Regions from separate parts of the Paenibacillus sp. FSL R7-0273 genome, predicted to be linked through region 1. Evidence: riboswitches for the same ligand, from Rfam matches in the RefSeq annotation. Region 1 holds a riboswitch; the other holds the start of a gene.
What was found. A riboswitch is a leader RNA that binds a small molecule or an ion and turns the genes downstream of it on or off. The one in region 1 is predicted to bind cyclic di-GMP.

Region 1 (4,238 bases):
ATATGATCCATTCTGCTGTTAACAAGCGCTATTAATTGCCCGGCCATATATTCCGCAGAGTATTTAAAGTGGGTTTCCGCCCAGTAATCAATGACCCCGACAGTGGCAGACAGCTGATAGCTCAGCAGAATTTCGTAATCGAGCGGGGGGCTGCCCCCCTCCATCTCGATATGCATATCCTCACGCATGGACCTCCGCAGTGTATCGTAAAGCTCGACAGAGGTTTTTCCGCGCTGTGCGGAGCTTAAGGCAAGGTAGTCCCTTTTGTGCTGCTCAATGTGCTGGAAAAGCTGCAGCAGGGAGGGATAACCCCCCGCAGCGTCAATCTTCTCCATACCCTCATAAGGCTGCAGCAGCAGCTCCGAAATATTCCGCAGAAAATCGTCGTGGATATCCCGCAGCAAATCCTCCTTACTTACAAAATGCTTGTAAAAGGTTCCGCGGTTATAGTCCGCACGGATGGCAATATCCATAATGGTCACAGCCTCATAGCCCTTTTCCAGAATCAGATCGACAAACGCTGTCTTCAGTGCCTGCCGGGTACGTCTGACCCCTCTGCTCAAATCCTCTTCATGCTCCAAAGCTATCTTCCTCCATAATGTCTGTATCGTTTTAGTATTACCACAAGCTACAAATTCGCCCGAAATGTTCAAAATGCTGACCAGGGAGCAACAATCGAGTTTAAACTGTTGCCTAGTCAACATTATCTTATATTTTGATTATTGTCACAACAACTAAATGCGGTGTAAGCTTGTTTCAAGAGATAAGGCGATTTTGTTACAAAATCCTCTTACTCACCCACTACAAAACAAAGGAAGCGAATGTATAATGAGCCAATCACAAGTCAAAACAGCCGTCATCACTGGTGCCGCAGGGGGTATCGGAAAAGAGCTTGCCCGCCGTCTGGCCGAACGTAAGCTGAATCTGGTTCTGGTCGATTTGAATGAGGAAGCGATTCATGCAGTTATTCAGGAGCTTGGCTTAAACGATTCTAATTCACTGGCTGTTACAGCCGATGTTTCCAAAGAGGAAGATGTGCAGAATTATGTGAATCAGGCGGTAGCAAAATTCGGAACGATTGATTATTTTGCCAATAATGCCGGGATTGAAGGTCCTACCGGGCTTGTGGAAGAGCTGAATGTGAAGTCGCTTGACCTGGTCTATAACGTCAATGTCCGCGGGGTATTTCTCGGGCTGCAATATGTCATTCCTGTAATGAAAAAGCAAAAATCCGGCGCGATCCTCAACACCTCCTCGCTGGCAGGCCTTATGGGTGCTCCGGGAATGTCTCCATATATTATGTCCAAGCATGCGGTGATCGGCCTGACCCGTGTAACCGCCAATGAGCTGGCACCGTTCGGTATCCGCGTCAATGCTGTACTGCCCGGAACTATTAATACGCAAATGATGCGCAAGATCGAGAACAATTCCGGCAGTGCCGACGGCTTCAAAGCAGCCAACGAGGCGGCAACACCAATGGGACGCTACGGGGAACCGGAGGAGGTTGCAGCCGTAATGAACTTCCTGCTCTCCGAAGAGGCTTCCTTCGTAACGGCTTCACTCTACACTGTTGACGGCGGAATGATTGCGCAATAAACAGCCGGACTGATGGAATAAGCTGTTCATAATATAAGAGCTGCTCTCAAAAAAGTGTCCTCCAGGGGGCACTTTTTTATATTTGGGTTTATACGGGAACGCCGCTTTTGGATAGTTATTCCTTAAAAAAGAAGGGGATTGCGGTTTCATGTCGAATTATAAATAAAAGCTAGACACTAAATACCAAATATGTTTGTAATTCTGAGGCGCCAGCTGATGAACAAAGGCAACTCCGCCGAAAGGCGGAAGACGCAAAGCCACCGGTCTAAACCGCTGTTACAGCGGCATGATAGCGGGGACGCTCATATAGTTTGGTTTTTTTGCTGTCTAAATAGGCCAAGGGAGAGTTGCGGACATGTAATACATAAAACGGACTGCTCAAAAAAATCAAACCAACAGAATTGGAGTTGTACTTATATGATCGCAGAAACTACGATGCACCCGGAATTCAACACTATTTTTATCAGCCTGCACGGCTTTGCCGAAGTAACGGAGACCATTAAAGAGGTGGATATTTTTGAAGCCCAAATGCCCCATCTGCCGCTTAAAGAGATGTCGCTGATTATTGACTGCTCGGATATGGCGCCTTTCAAGCCGGAAATCCTGCCGGTGCTGGAACGCTGCTACGTGTTGTATAACAGCTTTAAGCATGCCGTACTGGTTAACCCGGTCAAGGTGGTGGCGAAATCACAATTACAGCGTGTGGCGCCGAAAGCCGGATTTGAAGGGAAGTTTGTTGATACAGTAGATGAAGCATGGGCTATTGTAAAAGTTTAGCCAAAAGCACAAATACACTAACAAAGGTGGGCCGTTATGGTTAACGTAAGGATTGCAGGGACTGAAGTGTACCATCCGCCATTTAAAGTTAGCAATGAACAATTGGCTGAACAGGCTGGCGAGGCTGCGGATAAGCTTATTGGTATTTGGGAGTATTTTGGCCGCAAGGATCGTTATTATGCAGCTACGAATGAAGAAAACACGCTGTACATGGCAATAGAAGCCTCTAAGGCACTGCTGCGGAGCAGCGGGCTAAGACCCGAAGACCTCGACATGATCGTCGTCTCCTCGGGCACGCATGAGTACAGTGCTCCGACTGACGCAGCGCTCCTGCACCAGGCAATCGGCGGTAAGCATTCCTGCATCGTCTATGACAGCAATGCGAATTGTGTGGGGATGGTGGTTGCTGCCGATCAGGCGGCTCGTGCAATGATGACGAATCCGCGGGTGAGGTATGCGCTGGTTGTCGGCTCGGAGCAGATCGCCCGCTTTTATAAAGAAGGGGATTTGGCTTCAAAAGGGCTTTGCGGGGATGCGGCCTGCGCCGTTCTGCTGGAACGGGTGGAGGACGGCGAGTCCGGCCTGATTGATTCAGTGTATTATACCAATACACATAAGGCGGAAGATATGCTGTTCCCGTCCGGCGGGTTAGCCCGGATGTTCGATGACAGCCTGTCGCTGGAGGAGAAGAAGATTTATCTGCATCCGGAATATAACGTCAATGTGGCATTTCCGACTGCGGTTACCGGAATGGAGAAGCTGCTGGAAGAGCAGGGGTATGCCAAAAGCGAGGTTAAGCATTATATTCTGAGCCAGCTGAATCTGACCGTCATTAGGGAGATTGCCGGAATCCTCGGAGAGGATACCGCCAAATTCCCATACATCGGGGATATTTACGGCTATACCGGCACCAGCAGCCCGTTCATCGCCCTGCATCATGCCAGGAAGAACGGCACCATTGTACCTGGCGACTTATTCTTCTTATGGTCGGTAGGTGCGGGAATTACCAGCTGTGCTACACTATGGAGGCTATAACTGTACTATAATTAGTAAAGCTAAATGTGAATAGAAAGGGGCTGACTCAAAAGCGGTGCAAGCTGCCCGGGGTCAGCTCCTTTTTTGCGTTAAAAGCTTAGGTTACAGTACATTCATGCTGAGTCCGCGGTTCCGATCGCAATAGCGGGTGACAACGAAGCATCAAGCTGCTTCATCAGCTTCAGCAGATTGCCCTCTGACATGGCGATACAGCCTGCAGTCGGCTGGTCTGCACCCTTCCACACATGCAGAAAGATAGCACTGCCTTTGCCGGGAACGACCGGGTCTTCGTTATACTTGAGGACAATTGCATATTTGTACAGCGGATGAAGGAGGCGTTCATAAGAGCTCCAGCGCCTGTTCGGGTCACCTGTATAGGTTACCTGCTGGTTATACTCTGCGGATGAAGGATCATCTATCCAATAGTCATAGCTGCCTGTCCGGGTGTATGGGATGCTAAGCCCGTCGGGTCCGGCTGCAGAGCCGAAAGCCCCGCCAAGCGGATAGACCCCGGAGGGGGTGCGCTTATCGCCTTCCTTGGTTTTACCTATGCCGCCTGAGCCGAGGGTTACCGGTATGCCGGAGAGAACCGTGACCCACTTGCCCTCACGCTTTTCCCTCAGGGATAAGACACCTTTCTGGGAGCGGGCGGAGGCAGCCGTTACCACAACCATCTGTTTGGATTCCAGGCGGTCAGCTTTGTAAGGCCATGAAGCCATAAATCCGGCCGCTGAAGCCGGCTGCGGATTACGAAATAATAAGGCAACCGGCAGCAGCATCAGCAGCAGAAACAGGAAAGCATGAAGATTGCGTCTGTGTGTATACAAAGT
Region 2 (4,238 bases), 2.7 Mb from region 1:
TCAGCATCCCCGTGAATGAACAGAATCGGGACCCTGGCTTTTCTGACCTGCTTGAGCGCCGAGGCTTCTCCGAAGGAGTACCCCGCCTTGATCCTTGTAACCAGACTGGCACACTGCACAAACGGAAAGCCCGGTAAACGGTACATCCGCCGGAGCTGATAGGACAGCTGTGCTTTGACCGAACTGTAGCCGCAGTCCTCTATGACAGCTTTGACCTGCACCGGAAGCGGTTCCCCCGCAGTCATCAGCACGGTTGCCCCGCCCATGGAGACCCCGTGCAGGACAATTTGTCCCTCTGCACCTGTCTCTTCCAGTACCCATTCAATCCATTTCACAACATCATGACGCTCAGGCCAGCCGAAACCGATATAATTCCCCGTACTTTGCCCATGCCCTCTCGCATCCGGAAGCAGCACATTATAGCCCAGCCGCTCATAATACAATTTCGCTATTGCTCCCATGTCCTTTCCCTTTCCGGAATAGCCGTGGGCAATAATGGCAGTACGGCCTGCAGCCTGCTCAGACGCCAGAAAATAACCCTTTAGCTCCAGACCATCTCCTGAGCGCAGCTGAACCTCCCGGAAATGCTGGCGCGCAACCCACTCAGCTCCTTCTCCCCAGGAGGCACCGGCAACAGGCGGGTCAAGCTTCAGATCCGGGCTGCTGGCCAAAAACTCCTTTGGTGCGCGCTTGATTGCCACACCGTAGAAAAAAAATCCCGCATAGCTCAGCGCAGCAGCGGCTATGATCAGCACTGCCGCTATTACAATTAACCACATACCACAATCTCCTTTATATTCAGTCATCCGTCTCCCTATTATAAGCCTTTCCGCACAGCCGCAGAAAAAAGGCTGCCCGGAGTCTATCTTCCGGCAGCAGCCTTTAAGATAACCCGGCGGAATCACCCTTTCATCCGCCGCGGTCTTACCGTTTTAGCTTTTACGTTTGCTGGTTCTGGTTCTGCTTAGCAGCAGGCCCAGGACAGCCAGGGTCAGACCTGTAATATAATATGGAGCCGGACTCGCTTCTCCGGTTTGCGGCAATGTAGCCGCTGCTGTGGCACCCGGATCGGTAACACCGCCCAGCGGTATTTCATCATCAAGGATGATTTCATCATCCGGACCCGGTCCGGCTGTCGGACTCGGCTTCGGTGTTGCCTGAGGTGATGTTACTCCTCCTACGGCTGCAGTCGCACTTGCGACAGGTCCAAGCGGTACGGGATTATCGTCGATCTCCAGCTCCTCATCTGTCACAATCGTTCCGATGACTGTCGGACCGGCCGGAGTCGGAGGGGTTCCGCCCGGAATAGCAATTACACTCGTGGGCGATGCCGTTGCCGGCACTGTAGGACCAGGCGTTACAGCGCTTGTTGGTGCTGCTGTTGGTGCTGCTGTTGGTACTGCTGTTGGCGCTGTTGTTGGTGCCGTTGTTGGTGCTGTTGTTGGTGCCGTTGTTGGCGCTGTTGTTGGTGCCGTTGTTGGCACTGTTGTTGGTGCTGTTGTTGGTGCCGTTGTCGGTGCCGTTGTCGGCGTTGCCGTCGGCGTTGGCGTCGGTGCCGCTGTCGGCGTTGCCGTCGGTGCCGCTGTCGGCGTTGGCGTCGGTGCTGCTGTCGGCGTTGGCGTTGGTGCTGCTGTCGGCGTTGGCGTCGGTGCTGCTGTCGGTGTTGGCGTTGGTGCCGCTGTCGGTGTTGGCGTCGGTGCCGCTGTCGGTGTTGGCGTCGGTGCCGCTGTCGGCGTTGGCGTCGGTGCTGCTGTCGGTGTTGGCGTTGGGGCCGCTGTCGGCGTTGGCGTCGGTGCTGCTGTCGGCGTTGGCGTTGGTGCCGCTGTCGGTGTTGGCGTTGGCGCCGCTGTCGGCGTTGGCGTTGGTGCCGTCGTCGGCACTGGTGTCGGCGTTACTGTCGGTACTGGTGTCGGCGTTACTGTCGGTACTGGTGTTGGCGTTGCCGTCGGTACTGGTGTTGGCGTTGCCGTCGGTACTGGTGTTGGCGTTGCCGTCGGTACTGGTGTTGGCGTTGCCGTCGGTACTGGTGTCGGCGTTACTGTCGGTACTGGTGTCGGCGTTACTGTCGGTACTGGTGTTGGCGTTGCCGTCGGTACTGGTGTTGGCGTTGCCGTCGGTACTGGTGTTGGCGTTGCTGTCGGCACTGGTGTCGGCGTTGCTGTCGGCACTGGTGTCGGCGACGGAGTCGCTGTAGGCGTTGTTCCGTTGTCGCGGCCAGTGTAAGGCTTATGGTGGAACTCTCCGCTTCCTTCCAGGGAGGCTCCGATCATGCTTCCGTTAATCTGCCCGTTGTTAAAAGTAATTGCTGCATTCGGTGCCAGTACAGTCCCCATGATACCGATGCTCTCCATCCGCAGGGCTGTCGCCTGCGGGAAGTTATAGAGCACTTTATTCTGGCTTACACCCTCCAGCCCGTTTCCGTTCTTGAACGTGACTGAAGCTCCGTCTATATTAACGATAACAGTAGAGCCCGCCGGTGCATTAATCCGCAGCTCATTGGCACCCGTAAGCGTGGTTCCTGAAACCGAGAATACATTTAATACCGGATCGGTACCCGTCAGTTTAATGTTTCCATAGTTGTCTTCCGTCTTGCCGTTCACTGTCAGAGCTGCAAGCTGCAGAGACTTGGTGCGGAGCAGGGCAAACTCTGAAGCAAAATGAATTACATTCGCCTCCTGCCGCAGCGTCCCCGTTCCGCCCCGCGGTTTGCCGGAGCCTGAATAAGTGCCGCCGTACACGGCACTACCGTTAACTTCTCCATTCTCATAGGTGAGATTGCCGCCGGCCACAAGTGAATCCATCTCTGCAATTTCTGCTGCACTCAGGCTAGGGCCTACAGAATATCCCTGGGTAAGGGTAATGTTGCCTCCGGCAGCCATTCTGCCTTCAGAATCACTGTGGTAGCCTTTAAGATCACCGAGAATAAATACATTGTACTTACCCGCAATACCCGGGAGGGGATTGCTGTCAGCCCTTATCTTACCCTGGCCGGCCGAAGCCAGCCAGCCGCTGATCAGCAGAACTGCAGCCATAGTCAGAGCAAAAGATAATTTGAATACGGATTTACGTTTCATTATTAATTCCCCCCGTAAGATGCGTATAAATTCCAGTTATAGCAGCACCTACATCAACAAACGAACAAAAAAAGCCGCCAGGAAGTCGAGCTCCATGGCGGCCGGACGATCATAGCCCTCTCTCAAGGACTGTAGACTCCTGGCTTTGCGTCCCGCACTTTCGGGCGGTTTGCGATTATACATGAGAAAGTATGTAATTGAAATAGAGTAAGTAGTCTATGACATTTGTTACTTTAGCACTAAACTTAGTGTATTCCCTGACTCGTATTTTTGTCAATCTATTCCTTATAATATTTTTCCATAAAAATCGATTTTTCTGAAAAGACAGGCCTTCAGAGCTTTTTTTCAGCTGTTGATCCCTATAATTCTATTAATTGTCCAGCCAATCCTCTCTTATACTCCTGAATACTCGTATTTCAATACTTAAAAATCAAACTATTCAAACGTTGTAATATAGTATATTTGAACTATTTTATTTTTAAAGAAATGCTCCGCCGCTTCATTATTCTTTTTTATATCCCATTCTATGCTTGTCAGTTTCATAAAAGGCATACTATCTTCACTCAGACGAAAAAAAACTGCCTGACGGTTACCCGCAGACAGTTCATCCCACACTTATTTCTATTATATAAAAAGCTGCAGCCAGCCGAACATCGACATCCAAAGCGGAATACTTAAAAACAGGCCAAACACCAGACCGCGGCGGAGACTTCCTTCATGATTCATCCTCAAGCTCCTCTTTTCGGCGAAAATTATTTTTAACTTTAGTATTACAAATTTAATATAAAACAATTCCGGAAACTTTATTGTGAAATATGTCACATTATTCTGCGTTTATAAAAATAAATAAAAGGCCTTGCCATGGGAGTTGGCAAGACCTGAAGGGTACCATATACACTGGGGGGGTGTCTGGTCTATTCAATATAAAGGATCTACCTGAAAATAAGCTGATAGGAAGCTAAAAATTACATTAAAATCGTCCAGCAGCCCAAGGTGCTGATTACCACCACCAGCGCTACAGGATAAAGAATTTTCCGGCTCACCTTATCTCTAAAGGTAAAAAACAGACAAAGCATACAAAGCCACGCAATAAGGAGACTGCCCATTTCCTATGCATACGCTCCTTCCTGACCTCTAATCTATATTAAGAAGATACCCGTGCGG

Region 2: it holds a riboswitch for cyclic di-GMP, as region 1 does, so the genes downstream of both, R70723_RS34200 (choice-of-anchor A family protein) here and R70723_RS13745 (hypothetical protein) in region 1, are expected to answer to the same signal.

The regions. Positions count from the first base shown of each region.
Region 1 is NZ_CP009283.1:3,205,685-3,209,922, forward strand. It holds gene R70723_RS32060 (TetR/AcrR family transcriptional regulator) at 1-581, opposite strand, end outside; gene R70723_RS13740 (SDR family NAD(P)-dependent oxidoreductase) at 829-1,596, shown strand; cyclic di-GMP riboswitch class I at 1,812-1,902, shown strand; gene R70723_RS13745 (hypothetical protein) at 2,014-2,373, shown strand; gene R70723_RS13750 (ketoacyl-ACP synthase III) at 2,410-3,408, shown strand; gene R70723_RS13755 (L,D-transpeptidase family protein) at 3,522-4,238, opposite strand, start outside.
Region 2 is NZ_CP009283.1:479,369-483,606, reverse strand. It holds gene R70723_RS02100 (alpha/beta hydrolase) at 1-779, opposite strand, end outside; gene R70723_RS34200 (choice-of-anchor A family protein) at 933-3,074, opposite strand; cyclic di-GMP riboswitch class I at 3,168-3,258, opposite strand.